One region of the Streptomyces sp. NPDC088553 genome, then DNA from elsewhere that is predicted to be linked to it. Evidence: riboswitches for the same ligand, from Rfam matches in the RefSeq annotation. Region 1 holds a riboswitch; each other region holds the start of a gene.

Region 1 (3,432 bases):
GTAATTCAGCCACGTTCGGCAACTCGGGCCGTCCACACAGTCGTCACGCGAAAGGCGCCCCTATGCGTTCCGGGAACGGACGTCACCGTCGCCCCCGTCAGGCCCCCGCCATCGTCGTCGCCGCGGGCGTGACCGGCTCCGCCATGGCGCTCCCGCTGCTCGCCACCGGGTCCGCCTCCGCCGCCGACGCCGCCACCTGGGACCGGGTCGCCGAGTGCGAGTCCGGCGGCCAGTGGAGCGCCAACTTCGGCAACGGCATGTACGGCGGACTCCAGTTCACCCAGGACAGCTGGGAGCGGAACGGCGGTCTGGCGTACGCGCCCAGCCCCGACCTGGCCAGCCGCGCCCAGCAGATCGCGGTGGCCGAGAAGGCCCTTGCCAAGGGCTCCACCGAGTGGGCCACCTGCGCGCCGATCGCCGGCCTGACGAACGACGGCACGTCGCCCGGCGTGGACCCCGGACCCGCGAGCGTCCCCAAGGCCCCCACGGGGCCGGTTCCCGAGTCGAACTGGACCACCGGCCTCCCCGGGGCCTCGGAGGGGTCCCCGGAGAAGGCCGAGGCGTCCGCGGACGCGAAGAAGGCCACGGGGACGGCTTCGCCCACCGCACCCGCCGCGCCCGTCTCGCCGACCGCTCCCGTCACGCCGACCACCCCGGCGAGCCCCTCCGTGTCGACGGACCCGAGCCACCCGACCGTGCCCACCACACCGGGCGCGCCCGATGAGTCCCTTACGCCGGTTACGCCCGGTACGCCCACCGCGCCGGGGGCCACCGCGCCCGGCGGGCCGACGGATGACGTGTCGTCGGCCACTCCCGGAACCGGGAAGCACCGGGGCGACGCCGCCCCGGAGGAAACCGGCAACCCGGACAGTTCTGTCGATTCGGGTAGACATGCTTCATCGGGTAACAAGCTGACCGAAAGCCCTCTGAAGGGGTCCCCGGCTGACGCCTCGAAGGAATCGGACGCAACGGACAGTCAGGGCAAGTCGGGCGCCTACCTCGTACAGCCGGGCGACAATCTGTCCGACATCGCCCAGGAGAACGAACTCCCCGGCGGCTGGACGGCCCTCTATGACGCCAACAGGCAGACGGTGGGCCTCGATCCGGACCTCATCCTCCCTGGTCAGGCTCTCGACCTGACGACGGGTTCGACCGCGTCGGCGGAGTGATTCGGGGGCGTATGTCCGGTTCTGGGCAAGTGAGACATGGGTCTCTTCGCCCCAACTGGCGTGTCACGCCCGCAAACTTCGCTTCCGTCACCTCTCACCTGCATAAACACCCCCCACCGGAAGGCAAGTAGGGGCGTTATTTCCGCAATACGCCTCTTTGAACTTCCGGTGGGTCTGTGTCTACGGTCGTCACCGCTCGCCACCGCGGGCCCCGTCGACCGAAACGCCGAATCCTGCCGTCGGCCGATGGGAACAGTCGTCGCGCAAGCGCCGAAGGCAGGAGTGGGGGACCCAAGGTAAGTGCCGGTCCCGGCCGTTGAGACAGACGGCCGGCGAACGGCTTGGGGTGAAGCCGCGTGCTAGGACACGCGGCCGGGCAACTTTCCGGCCCGAACCCGACAGCTCACCTCACAGGCGTCGGTGAGGAGAATCTCCATGCTGTTTTCCGGTAAGGGCAAACACCGCCGTCCCTCCAAGGCCACCCAGGTCGTCACGCTCGTCGGCGTCACCGGTGTCGCCGTCGCCGCCCCGCTGATGACCGCGGGCACCGCCTCGGCCGCCACGGTCTCCGAGTGGGACACCGTCGCCGCGTGCGAGTCCGGTGGCAACTGGTCCATCAACACGGGCAACGGCTACTACGGCGGCCTGCAGTTCTCCGCCTCCACCTGGGCCGCGTACGGCGGCACCGCCTACGCCTCGACCGCCAACCAGGCGTCGAAGTCCCAGCAGATCGCCATCGCCGAGAAGGTCCTCGCGGGCCAGGGCAAGGGCGCCTGGCCGTCCTGCGGCGTGGGTCTCTCCAGCGCCTCGCCGAACACCGGCGCCGCCGAGAGCGCGCCGCAGCAGAGCACCCAGCAGCCGAAGCAGGAGCGGAAGGCCGAGCAGCCGACCACCCGCAGCGAGCAGCGCCAGGCCCCGAAGAAGGCCACGCAGCAGCAGGCCGCTCCGCAGGCCGCCGCGAAGAAGACCGTCACCACCCCGACCGGCAAGAAGGTCAAGAAGGGTGACGGCGAGTACAAGGTCGCGGCCGGCGACACCCTCAGCAAGATCGCCCAGGCGCACGGCGTCAAGGGCGGCTGGGCCAAGCTCTTCGAGCTGAACAAGGACGTCGTCGAGAACGCCGACCTGATCTACCCGGGCCAGCAGCTTCACCTGAAGTGAGCCCGGCGGCCCGCGTGAGTCCGGCGGCTCACGCGGCCCCTCCGACCCTCCCGCGGTGACCACCCCGGCCCGACGCGCCCATCCCCCGTGCGCGTCGGGCCGGGGTTCCCCCGTTTCCGGAGGCGTACGGAGGGACCGGCAGCGGTACCAGGAGGAGGGCTCGCGGGAGAACCGGGCGGCCCGCCCCGGTTACCGGCCGGTAGTTCTGGGGCCCTTCGTCCCGACATGCATGCCCTTGGGTCCTTTTTCGTCCCAGGGGGCGGGCGCCCGGCTGGCCGGAGCCCCCGAGCCGGTTAGGCTCTTGTCGCAAGGCCAAGCGACCCTGCACCGACCTTGCGTCACATCCAGCGTCACATCCCAAAAAGGAGATGCTCGTGCCGTCCATCGACGTCGTCGTAGCCCGGGAAATCCTGGACTCCCGAGGCAACCCCACGGTCGAGGTCGAGGTCGGCCTCGACGACGGCAGCACCGGTCGTGCTGCTGTTCCGTCCGGCGCCTCCACCGGTGCGTTCGAGGCCATCGAGCTTCGCGACGGTGACCCGAACCGCTACCTGGGCAAGGGTGTCGAGAAGGCCGTCCTCGCCGTCATCGAGCAGATCGGCCCGGAGCTCGTCGGCTACGACGCCACCGAGCAGCGCCTGATCGACCAGGCCATGTTCGACCTGGACGCCACCGAGAACAAGGGCTCCCTCGGCGCCAACGCCATCCTCGGCGTCTCCCTCGCCGTCGCGCACGCCGCGTCCGAGGCCTCGGACCTCCCGCTCTTCCGTTACCTCGGCGGCCCGAACGCGCACCTGCTGCCCGTTCCGATGATGAACATCCTCAACGGTGGGTCGCACGCCGACTCCAACGTCGACATCCAGGAGTTCATGATCGCCCCGATCGGCGCGGAGTCCTTCTCCGAGGCCCTCCGCTGGGGCGCCGAGATCTACCACACCCTCAAGGCCGTCCTGAAGCGCAAGGGCCTCTCCACCGGCCTCGGCGACGAGGGCGGCTTCGCGCCGAACCTCGAGTCGAACCGCGCCGCCCTCGACCTCATCGTCGAGGCCATCAAGGAGGCCGGCTACACCCCGGGCTCCGACGTCGCGCTCGCGCTCGACGT
Region 2 (3,432 bases), on a different contig from region 1:
GCGGAAGGACGGCGGGCCATGTTCTTCAGTGATCGCACCGACGCCGGTCGGCAGCTGGCCGCCCGGCTCGACCACCTCAAGGGCCATGACGTCGTGGTGCTCGGTCTGCCGCGGGGTGGGGTGCCGGTGGCGGCAGAGGTGGCCGACGCCCTCGATGCCCCGCTCGACATCTGTCTGGTGCGGAAGCTGGGGGTGCCCCAGCAGCCGGAGCTGGCGATGGGCGCGCTCGGCGAGGGTGGCGTACGGGTGGTGAACGAGCGGGTGCTCCACGAGGCCGGGGTCGGGGCGCGTGAACTGGCCGCGGTCGAGGAGCGCGAGCACGCCGAGCTCGATCTGCGGGCCCGCCGCTATCGGGGCAGCAGGCCTTCCGTTCCCCTGGGAGGCCGAACGGTCCTGGTCGTGGACGACGGTCTCGCCACGGGCGCCACGGCGCTGGCGGCCTGCCGGGTGGTACGGGCCCGGGGCGCCGCCCGGATCATCCTCGCGGTGCCGGTGGCGCCCCGCGGATGGACGGCCCGGCTCGGGGGTGAGGCCGACGAGACGGTGAGCGTGCACGCGCCGGAGATCTTCTACGCGATCGGACAGTTCTACCAGGACTTCACGCAGACCCCGGACGCGGAGGTCATCGCCTGTCTCGACCGGATCCGCGCCGCGCACGGACCGGTCGTCCAGGACGCGGACGTACGGATCCCCGTCGCCGACGGTGTCACGCTCGCCGGACGACTCGCGGTGCCCGAGGGCGCGACCGGCATCGTCCTGTTCGCCCACGGCAGCGGGAGCAGCCGCCACAGTCCCCGCAATCGGGCGGTGGCGGGGGCGCTCAACCGGGCGGGACTCGGAACGCTGCTGTTCGACCTGCTCACCGAGGCCGAGGCGGTCGACCGGGCGCATGTCTTCGACACCCCGCTGCTCGCCGGCAGGCTCGCCCGCGCCACGGAGTGGCTCGCCGGGCGGCCGGAGAGCGACGGTCTCCCGCTGGGCTACTTCGGGGCCAGTACGGGAGCGGCCGCCGGGCTGTGGGCGGCGGGCGACCCCGAGTCCTCCGTGGCCGCCGTCGTCTCACGCGGTGGCCGGCCGGACCTCGCGGCCGACCACCTGGCGCGGGTGAAGGCCCCGACGCTGCTCGTGGTCGGAGGCAGGGACGCGCTGGTCCTGGACCTCAACCGGCGGGCCGAGTCGCTGCTGCGCTGCGAGAGCCGGCTGGAGGTCGTGGAGGGCGCCACGCACCTCTTCGAGGAGCCGGGTGCCCTGGAGGAGGTGGCGGAGCTCGCCACCTCCTGGTTCACCGGGCACTTCCGGGATCAGTAGGCGCCGTTGACGTTGTCGATGGAGCCGTAGCGGTCGGCCGCGTAGTTGCAGGCGGCGGTGATGTTGGCGACCGGGTCGAACAGGTCCATCGACGTGCCGGGCACGTGATAGGCCAGGAAGGTCGGCTCGATGACCTGGAGCAGCCCCTTGGAGGGCGTGCCGGCCACGGCGTTCGAGTCCCAGAGGTTGATGGCCTGGGGGTTGCCGGAGGACTCCCGCATGATGTTGCGGTGGATCCCCTCGTACGAGCCGGGGATGCCGCGCTGGGCCATGATGTCCAGCGACTCGCGGATCCAGCCGTCGAGGTTGTTCGCGTACTGGGTGGCGGCGACGGGCACGGCCTGGACCGGAGCGGCGGCGGCCGCGGGAGCGGCGGCCGAGGCACCGGTGGTGGCGACGGCCGGGGTGGCGCTCCGGCGCTCGGAGCGGCTCGCCCGTTCGGTCGTGGCGGTCTTCTTCGCCTTCGTGGGAGCCGCGGCCTTCGCGGGAGCGGCGACCTTCACGGAACCCGGACGAAGCGTCAGTTCGAGGCCCGGGTGAATAAGTGACGGATTGTCACCCACGACGCTCTTGTTGGCGCGGTAAAGACCCTTCCAGCCGCCCTGAATTCCCTTCTTCTGGGCGATCAGAGAAAGCGAGTCGCCACTGACGACCGTGTAGGTGCGCGCGGCGGCGGGAGCGGCGGGAGCCTTCGCGGCGGCCTTCGTGGCGACCGGGGCGGCGGGGGCGGTGATGGTTTTGGCGGCGGTTTCCGGAGCTCCGGAGACAGGCGCGGCGCCGGCCACAGCCGGGGCGATGAGCGGGAGGGCGAGAGCGGCTCCGCCCGTGCCGACGAGCGCGAGTCCACGCGAGACGGGGCGGCGGCGGGGGCGGCGGTGCTTACCGTGAGCAGGCATGACGGGATTCCTCTCCGGCGCCTTCGGGGTGAGCTGTCGGGTTCGGACTGGAGATGTCCGGCCGCGCGCACGCGGCTTCACCCCGAGCCGTTCCGGAATCCGGGCCGGCGTATTCGTGGGTCCCCCGCTCCTGCCGTCGGGTGAAAGGGAGGTATTTCGAACGGTGGCAGGATTCGGCGATCCGCTCGAATGGAGGTGACCGTAGGCCAGTAATGCGACCGAGAACAAGAGGATCTGGGTCCAGGGGTCGGTGAAAGGATCACCGAATTCATGGAATTCAAGATCGAGGGCGACTCCCGCGCATCGAACTTCCTTGTCCCGCACGGCCTGCGCGGATTCCGATCACCGGGGAGTCTTCTGGAAAGTGAGTCGCATCACCAGGTGCTCAATGTCCGAATATGCACGTTAATTCTGTTAATGGGGTAGTGGGCGATAAGGCCCCGTTCGGCCGCGTGGGCACTCAAGGGCATAAGTCGCAAAACCGACATTCCTCGTGAAAGATGGAGTCACCCCGACCGAGGAGCCGCCCGGATGTCGCCCTCCGCCTCCCTGCTCACCCCCGAGACCCTCGACCGTGAGGCCGCCGCCCTCTACGAGAGCGCCACCTGGCAGCGGATCGTCACGGACTGGACCGAGCCGCCGGTGTCCGCGCCCGCCGTGGAGAGCTGGCGTGACCTGCTCACCGTGCCGGTGGAGCGGCTCGTCGCCGACGCGCTCGCAGCGCTGCCGCCGTCCCCTCCCGCCGAGCATCGGCTCCCCGGCCGGATCGGGGCCGTCCTGCCCGACCGGCTGCACGCCTGGCGCCGTGTCGGCCGGCCAGAGCTGCGCCCCTCGGTCCACCTCGGCTACGCGCGCCTCGTGCTGACGGAGTGGGGCTGGCAGAACGCCCCGTACAAGCTGCGAGACCGCCGCGGGGCCCGGTGTGTCTGCGGTGCCCTCCTCGCCGCGCACCGTCTCGGCTTCGGCAGCGCGGCCACGATGAACGAGGCGGCAGCCTGGATCATGGCCGAGCTCCGGTCGCGGGGGTGGCACGAGCTGATCGGGCCGTGGAACCGTGCCCCGGGCCGTACGGCCGCCGAGGCGGTGGCCCTTCTCGACGCGACGATCCACCGCGCGGCGCACGCCGGACGCTGACGGCCCTGACGCCCCATGCCTGATGGCCTGTCCGCAGGTGCGGGGCGGCGCCGAAGCGGCCGCCGCCCCGCATCCGGGGGCGGGATCAGCCGGT
Region 3 (3,432 bases), on a different contig from region 1:
ATGGACCACGTCCCCGGGGAAGCCTCCCCGGACCCCGTCACCCCGGCTCCCGGTGCCCCTGGCACCGTCGGCCCCGACGTCCTGCCCGACGTCGCCCCGCAGCTGCGGGCCCTGCGCCGCCGCCGGGCACTCACCCTGGAGGCCGCCGCCCAGCGGGCCGGCCTCTCGCCGGCCCACCTCTCGCGTCTGGAGACGGGGAACCGGCAGCCCTCGCTCCCGATGCTGCTGGCCCTCGCCCGTATCTACGGTACGACGGTCTCCGAGCTCCTCGGCGAGACGCCTCCCGAGCGCGATCCCGTCGTCCGTGCCGGGCGCTCCGAACCCGTCGAGGCCGACGGCTGGATCTACCGCCAGGCGGGCGGTGCCGGGCGGGCCCTGCAGTGTCTGCGGGTCCACGTGCCGTACGCCACCCGGGGTGACATCGTGCGCGTCCACGCCGGCGAGGAGTGGATCCACGTCCTGGAGGGCCGGGTGCGGCTCGCGCTCGGCGAGGCCGTCCACGTCCTCGATCCCGGGGACAGCGCGCACTTCGACTCGCTGACCCCGCACCGGATCGGGGCGGCGACCCCCGGCGGGGCCGAGCTGCTCTTCGTCCACACCCTGATGCAGAGCCCCGTCGCCGAGCTGTGTCTCGGCGACGGAACTCCGCACCGTCGCTGATCCCGCGCATTTCCTTCGACAGAAAAGGACCGAGATGTCCGAGAAGTCACGAGCTGTCACCGGCGAGGAGCGAGGCGAGGGCAAGTTCCCCAAGGGTCTCGTCCTGCGCCTCTTCGCCTACCTGATCGCCGGCCACCTCTTCGCCGGCTTCCTCTACCTGCTCTTCATGCTCGGCGGGCAGAACCAGTAGGTCCTGGTCACGCCTCCGTGAGCAGCCGCTCGCGCAGTCGCTCACGGGTCTCCGGGGACAGCTTCAGGCCCTTCGAGAGGTAGGCGTCCACCGAGCCCCAGGTCGCCTCGATCGTCTCGAAGGCGCCCCGCAGATACTCCACCCGCGCGTCGAACAGCGGGCTCAGCAGCTCCATCACCTCGGGCGACATCGCGTCCGGGGCGGTGGAGCTGCGGCGTACCTTGTAGCGGCGGTGCGGGTCGTTCGACTTCACGTAGTCGGCCTCGATCGCCTCCCGCTCGACCCCGAGGGCCAGCAGGGTGATCGCGATGGACAGCCCGGCGCGGTCCTTGCCGGCCGCGCAGTGCATCAGGGCGGGGAGGCTGTCCTCGGCCAGCGCGTGCAGGACCCGGCTGTGCTCCGTGGTCCGCTCGACCACCATCTTCCTGTACGAGTCGGACATTCGGGTCGCGGCCTTGCCGTCGCCGAGGATGCCCCGCAGCTGCTCGATGTCGCCGTCGCGGACCAGCTTCCAGAACTCCTTTCCGTCGGCGGGGTCGTTGAGGGGTATGTTCACGTTCCGTACACCCGGAAGATCGACGTCCGGGCCCTCGACATGCCGGTCGGCGAGGTTCCGGAAGTCGAAGACGGTGTGCAGGCCGAGCGAGTCGAGGAAGGCGATGTCCTCCTCGGTGGCGTGGGCGAGGTGGCCGCTGCGGTAGAGGCGGCCGGGGTGCACGGCACGCCCGTCCGTCGTCGGCAGGCCGCCCACGTCCCGGAAGTTGCGGACCTCGGCCAGCTCGGGTTCGTTCGCTTCGATGGGCGGGACCTGCGGCAGCTGCTGCGTCACGGATGCTCCTGGTGGTCGACGTTCGGGTGCCCGACGCGAGATCGGTTCCAGGGGCAATCATCCAGGTGGGGCCGCGATGGTGCACCCCCCAGGACGGGAATGGGTGATCTGTCCGAATTGAGGCCTTGCGTATAACGCGACCTGTTTACAGGCGAGATGGGCTTCGACGCGTGAGCAGGGTCATAGAAGTGACGGATCGTGGCCGACGGGCCCGAGCAATTGCCGTACGTAAAACGGAAATCGAGGGTCCGTCATCCACGGAGGGTGACCGGAATTCCGGGTGAAAGGCCGTAGCCGGAAAGCCGGGAGAAATCATTGGCTTGTTCGCGCCGACCCCGCTCGTCTAGCGTCACCGTCAATCCGGTCGGACCGCCGAATCCTGCCACCGTCCGGAATTCCACTCATCCCATGCGTGGCAGGAGCGGGGGACCCAGGAAGTACGCCGGTCCCGCGACGCAGGACGGCTCGGGGTGAAGCCGCGTGAGAGCGCGGCCGGACATCTCCAGTCCGAACCCGACAGCTCACCTCGTAGGCGCCGGAGAGGAATTCGCCATGCCCGCGAAGGGTAAGCACCGCCGCATCAAGTCCAACCGCCTCACCCGCGGAATCGCCGCCGCCGGTACGGGAGGCGCCGTCGTCGCCCTCCCGCTCCTCGGTGCCACCGGCGCCCACGCCGCCGAGCAGGCCGCCCCGGCCGCCGCTCCCGGCCAGGCCGTCAGCGCCGCCGCCCAGGTGAAGGCCCCCGCCGTCGCCAAGGCGGCGCCCGCCGCCGCGAAGGCCGCTCCCAAGACGTACTCCGTCGTGCGGGGCGACTACCTGTCGAAGATCGCCGCCGAGCACCACCTCACCGGTGGCTGGCAGAAGCTGTACGCGGACAACCGTCAGGTCGTCGGCGAGAACCCCTCGCTCATCCTGCCCGGTATGAAGCTCACCCTCGGCGCCAAGAGCACCGCCAAGGCCGCCGCGCCGAAGAGCGCCGCGCCCAAGGCCGCCGCCAAGAGCTCCGAGAAGAACGGCGACACCTCGCGCGCCTCCCGGAGCAGCGAGCGCTCGGCCGCCCCGGCCGCGAGCGCCCCGGCCGCGGACACGTCCACCGCGAAGACCGCGCAGTCCTCCGGCGCCGCGACCTCCGCCTCCGGCTGGTTCGCCCCGGTCAACGGCGGCATGTCCACCCCGTACCGCGCCGCCGGCTCCATGTGGTCCTCCGGCTACCACACCGGTGTCGACTTCATGGCCTCCACCGGCACGACGATCGTCGCGGTCGGCCCCGGCACCGTCTACTCCGCCGGCGACGGCGGCGCGTACGGCAACCAGGTCGTCATCCAGCACGCCGACGGCACCTTCTCGCAGTACGCCCACCTCTCCTCGATCTCCGTCTCCGCCGGCCAGACCGTGAGCGGCGGCGAGCAGATCGGCCTCTCCGGCGCGACCGGCAACGTCACCGGCCCGCACCTGCACTTCGAGATCCGCACCGGGCCGGACTACGGCTCCGACATCGACCCGATCGCCGCCCTTCGTCAGCACGGTGTGAACATCTGACGCTCCGTCGCCACCGGCGTCACCGGTCGTCGCCCCGAGGCCCGGCACACATGTGCCGGGCCTCCGGCGTGTTCCCGGTCTATTCCGGCTTGGCAAATTCTTTATCGGTGGCATATATCACCCGACGTCAACCCCTCCTTACGGTCGCGTAGGTCACATCCGAAGGGGAAGGATGTGCTCCCGTGGCAGACGATTCGAGATCAAGAGACAAGAA
Region 4 (3,432 bases), on a different contig from region 1:
GTAACGGGCCGCTACGCATTGTCCGAGGCCGCCCAGGCCCACAGCGATCTGGAGGCTCGGCGTACCACCGGCAAGCTGCTCGTCGTTCCCGATGCGGCCGCTGTCGGGCGCCGCGGGGAGACGCTGAGCTGATCACGGGTGACGAGGTCGGGGATCTCGGAGCCGGGTCACACCCCTTCAAGATCCCTCAGCCGAGACTGGCTCACCCGTCCACGACCTCCCGGGACGGAACAGCTGGGGCCCGTCCGGCGGATCAGGGCCGGACGGGCCCAGGGCGGGCAGACCCGGTCGCCTTCGTGGCGACGCGGGTGGGTCAGAGGCTCAGGCCCTTGGAGCGCAGCCACTCCGCCGGGTCGAGGCCGGAGCCGCCGGGGGTGTGCACCTCCATGTGGAGGTGGGCGCCGGTGACGTTGCCGGTGGCGCCGACGCGGCCGATGGTCTCGCCGGTGCCCACGGTCTGGCCGGCGGAGACCGTCATGGAGGACATGTGGGCGTACCAGATCTCGGTGCCGTCCGAGAGCTCCAGGACGACGCGGTAGCCGTACGAGCCGGACCAGCCCGCCGACTTGACGGTGCCGCTGTGGACGGCCTTGAGCGGGGTGCCGGTGGGGGCGGCGAAGTCGAGGCCGGTGTGGTAGCCGGAGGACCACATCGACCCGGACTGCATGTAGGTGGCGCTGAGGCTGTACGAGGAGAGCGGCAGCGTGTAGCTCGCGGCCAGCTTGGCGAGGCGCTCGGCCTCGGCCGCCGCCTCGGCCTTCGCCTTCGCCTCGGCTTCCGCCTTCGCCTTGGCCTCCGCCTCGGCCTTGGCCTTCGCCTCGGCGGCCGCCTTCTCCGCCGCGTCGGCCTTGGCCGCGGCCTCCGCGGCGGCCTTCTCGGCCGCCGCCTTCTCCGCCGCGGCCTTCTCGGCGCCGTCGGCGGAGGCCTGCTGCTGCTCGGCCTGCTGGAGGATGCGGGCGCGCAGGGCCTCGCCCGCGTCGCCGGCGCCGGTCGCGGCCTTCGCCGCCGGACCGTCCTGGGTGACCAGGCCGGCCTGCCGCATCTGCGGGGTCCCGGTGCCCTGCTCGTCGTCGAGGGTGGCGTACGCGGTGCTGGTGAGCGGGTTCGGGTTGGCGCGGGCCGCGCTGACCGTCTCGTGGCTCTCCTCGGGGAGGAGGTCGCCGACACCGGGGAGGTCGTGGGCGTCCGGCAGGTTGAGGTCCGGGAGCGATATCGCCACCGGGGGCTTCTCCTGCGCGGTGGCGAGGCCACCCGCGCCGACGGCCGCGATCACACCGACGCCGAGGACGGTGGAGGAGCGGGCGAAGTTGGAGCGCTGCTTGACGACACGGTGGCGGCCGCCGGAGCGGCTCTCGGCGCGGAGGGATCCCTCGGTGGGGTTCCACTCGGTGTCCGGGGCGGCAGGACCCGCACCACCACCGAAGGCATCGAAGGGGGCTTCGGGTGCGGGAGTGTTGGACGCCACGAAGGCGCGCTCCTTTCCTTCCTTCTCGCCTACCGGGTTAGCTGACGGGTTCGGAGCAGGAAGGTCTCCTACGGGCACGTCGCACGGGTGCGATGGGCTCGATTCACCCCAAGTGGTGGTTCCCCGGTTCCTTTTCAGGATTCGGCGCGTGCGCACGGTGCCGTCTCTTGCGACGGCTGGGACGACCGCACTGCGTTATCGAACGTTAATAGACACGGGGTGTCGATTCCAAGCTGTTCCTCTTGATCATTCATTGAATTGGGCGGTAATGGCCCGAGTTGACCGCCCTTCAGCAGGGGAAGCCAAAACCCTCGCGATCTGACGTTATGTCAATTGTTATCGCAGTGACACCTCGCGACTACGGCTGGTGACCGGGCCCGCCGCCGGGCGATCCGGACCCGCCGGGCGGCACCACCGGCATCGTCCGGCGCCGCTCCGGCTGCCCCGTCGCCGGCCGGCTCAGCGCGAGCAGCGCCATGTCGTCGGTCGACCCGCCGCCGGTGTGCAGCCGTACGTCGTCCACGAGCGCGTCGAGCAGTTCCTCCGGCCCGGGGAAGATCCGTCCGGCGAGCCGTTCCCCCGGGTCGTAGAAGACGCCCTCGGCGTTCCGCGCCTCCGAGAGACCGTCGGTGTAGAAGAGCAGCGTCGCGCCCGGCGGATACGGCCGCGCCTCGGCCCGGTCCGGCCACGACGCCAGATCGCCCATGCCGAGCGGCAGCGCCGGCTCGCCGGGCTCCATCGTGTCCAGGCTCCCGTCCGTGTACAGCATCAGCGGAGGCGGGTGCCCGCGGTTGACGACCCGTACGAAACCGTCGAAGGTGCCGCTCCCGTCACCGCGCGGGATCTCGGCGAGGACGGCCGTGGTGAACCCCTCGAAGGCATCGAGCCCGTGCCGGCGGGTGCCCTCCCGGGCGAGGGCCCGCTCCAGCCGCTGCGCCACGCCCTCCAGGGTCCGTTCCTGCTCGGCCGCCTCCCGGAACGCCCCGATGACGACGGCGACGGCCTCGACCGCGTCCATGCCCTTGCCGCGGACGTCGCCGACCACGAGCCGTACCCCGTAGGGGGTGTCCTGGACGGCGAACAGGTCGCCGCCGATGAACGCGTCCGCCTGCGCCGCCTCGTACCGCGCCGCGCACTGCAGCCCGCCGATGCGCTCGGCGGGCGTCGGCAGCACCGCCTTCTGCGCGGTCTCCGCGATGACCCGCGCCGAGGCGAGCCGCTCGCCGCTGCGGAGGACGACCCGGTTGATGAGCACCGCGAGCACCGCGACCGTGAGCACGGTCAGGAACTCGGTGAGCGACGGGATCTCGGTCGCGGTGTCGTTGTAGATGTGCAGCCCGACGGAGGCGAGGACGGCCGCGATCCCGGTGAGCAGCGTCGTGAGGGTGGAGGAGAACGGGGCCGCGATCAGCGGGGCCGCGGAGAACATCGGCGCCGCGCTGTACTTGGGCGGCGTCAGGACGTCGAAGAAGACACCGCCCACGATGATCAGCGGCGGCAGCGCCCGGATGAACCTCCGGGCACCGCCGTACGGGCGACGGCCCTCGCCGCCCCGCCGCCCGCCGATCGCTCCTGGGGGGTGCCCCACCTGTGCTCTCCTGCCCGGTCCGTACCCGGCCGCGGCCCGTACCGCGCCCTCCCAGGGTGGCCGCCGCCACCCGGGGCGGCGACTCCCACGGGGCCGACTGGCGTACGGACCGGAGGGCCGGGCCCGGCCACGCGCGCGGGGAGCCTGGCCGGGCGCGGCCACGCGCGCGTACGGGCGGGTAGGGGCCCGGCCCCGGCTCAGTCCGCCGGCGCCGCTCCCTCCGCCAGCCGCCCGCCCCTCGCCAGGAGGGCCATCGCCGCGGCGCACCCCAGCCCCACCGCGCACAGCGCGAGCCACGGCACCGCCGACCAGCCGGTCACGTCGAGCAGCGCGCCCGTCCCCAGGTTCCCGAGGGTGATCCCGATCCCGCACACCGTGT

What was found. A riboswitch is a leader RNA that binds a small molecule or an ion and turns the genes downstream of it on or off. The one in region 1 is predicted to bind cyclic di-AMP.
Region 2: linked by a shared signal. The riboswitch ahead of ACIP8Z_RS06590 (transglycosylase SLT domain-containing protein) and the one ahead of ACIP8Z_RS34550 (transglycosylase family protein) in region 1 are both predicted to bind cyclic di-AMP.
Region 3: linked by a shared signal. The riboswitch ahead of ACIP8Z_RS11850 (peptidoglycan DD-metalloendopeptidase family protein) and the one ahead of ACIP8Z_RS34550 (transglycosylase family protein) in region 1 are both predicted to bind cyclic di-AMP.
Region 4: linked by a shared signal. The riboswitch ahead of ACIP8Z_RS20600 (M23 family metallopeptidase) and the one ahead of ACIP8Z_RS34550 (transglycosylase family protein) in region 1 are both predicted to bind cyclic di-AMP.

The regions. Positions count from the first base shown of each region.
Region 1 is NZ_JBIVMG010000014.1:58,202-61,633, reverse strand. Features, by position in the region: gene ACIP8Z_RS34555 (transglycosylase family protein) at 63-1,169, shown strand; cyclic di-AMP (ydaO/yuaA leader) riboswitch at 1,428-1,601, shown strand; gene ACIP8Z_RS34550 (transglycosylase family protein) at 1,605-2,330, shown strand; gene eno (phosphopyruvate hydratase) at 2,699-3,432, shown strand, end outside.
Region 2 is NZ_JBIVMG010000002.1:313,306-316,737, reverse strand. Features, by position in the region: gene ACIP8Z_RS06595 (phosphoribosyltransferase family protein) at 19-1,308, shown strand; gene ACIP8Z_RS06590 (transglycosylase SLT domain-containing protein) at 1,302-2,204, opposite strand; cyclic di-AMP (ydaO/yuaA leader) riboswitch at 2,210-2,393, opposite strand; gene ACIP8Z_RS06585 (hypothetical protein) at 2,736-3,338, shown strand; gene ACIP8Z_RS06580 (phosphocholine-specific phospholipase C) at 3,424-3,432, opposite strand, start outside.
Region 3 is NZ_JBIVMG010000003.1:564,718-568,149, reverse strand. Features, by position in the region: gene ACIP8Z_RS11865 (helix-turn-helix domain-containing protein) at 1-660, shown strand; gene ACIP8Z_RS11860 (DUF6126 family protein) at 695-850, shown strand; gene ACIP8Z_RS11855 (tyrosine-protein phosphatase) at 858-1,679, opposite strand; cyclic di-AMP (ydaO/yuaA leader) riboswitch at 2,040-2,227, shown strand; gene ACIP8Z_RS11850 (peptidoglycan DD-metalloendopeptidase family protein) at 2,232-3,218, shown strand; gene ACIP8Z_RS11845 (SGNH/GDSL hydrolase family protein) at 3,401-3,432, shown strand, end outside.
Region 4 is NZ_JBIVMG010000006.1:23,093-26,524, forward strand. Features, by position in the region: gene ACIP8Z_RS20595 (quinone oxidoreductase family protein) at 1-132, shown strand, start outside; gene ACIP8Z_RS20600 (M23 family metallopeptidase) at 314-1,465, opposite strand; cyclic di-AMP (ydaO/yuaA leader) riboswitch at 1,477-1,622, opposite strand; gene ACIP8Z_RS20605 (PP2C family protein-serine/threonine phosphatase) at 1,824-3,053, opposite strand; gene ACIP8Z_RS20610 (MFS transporter) at 3,251-3,432, opposite strand, start outside.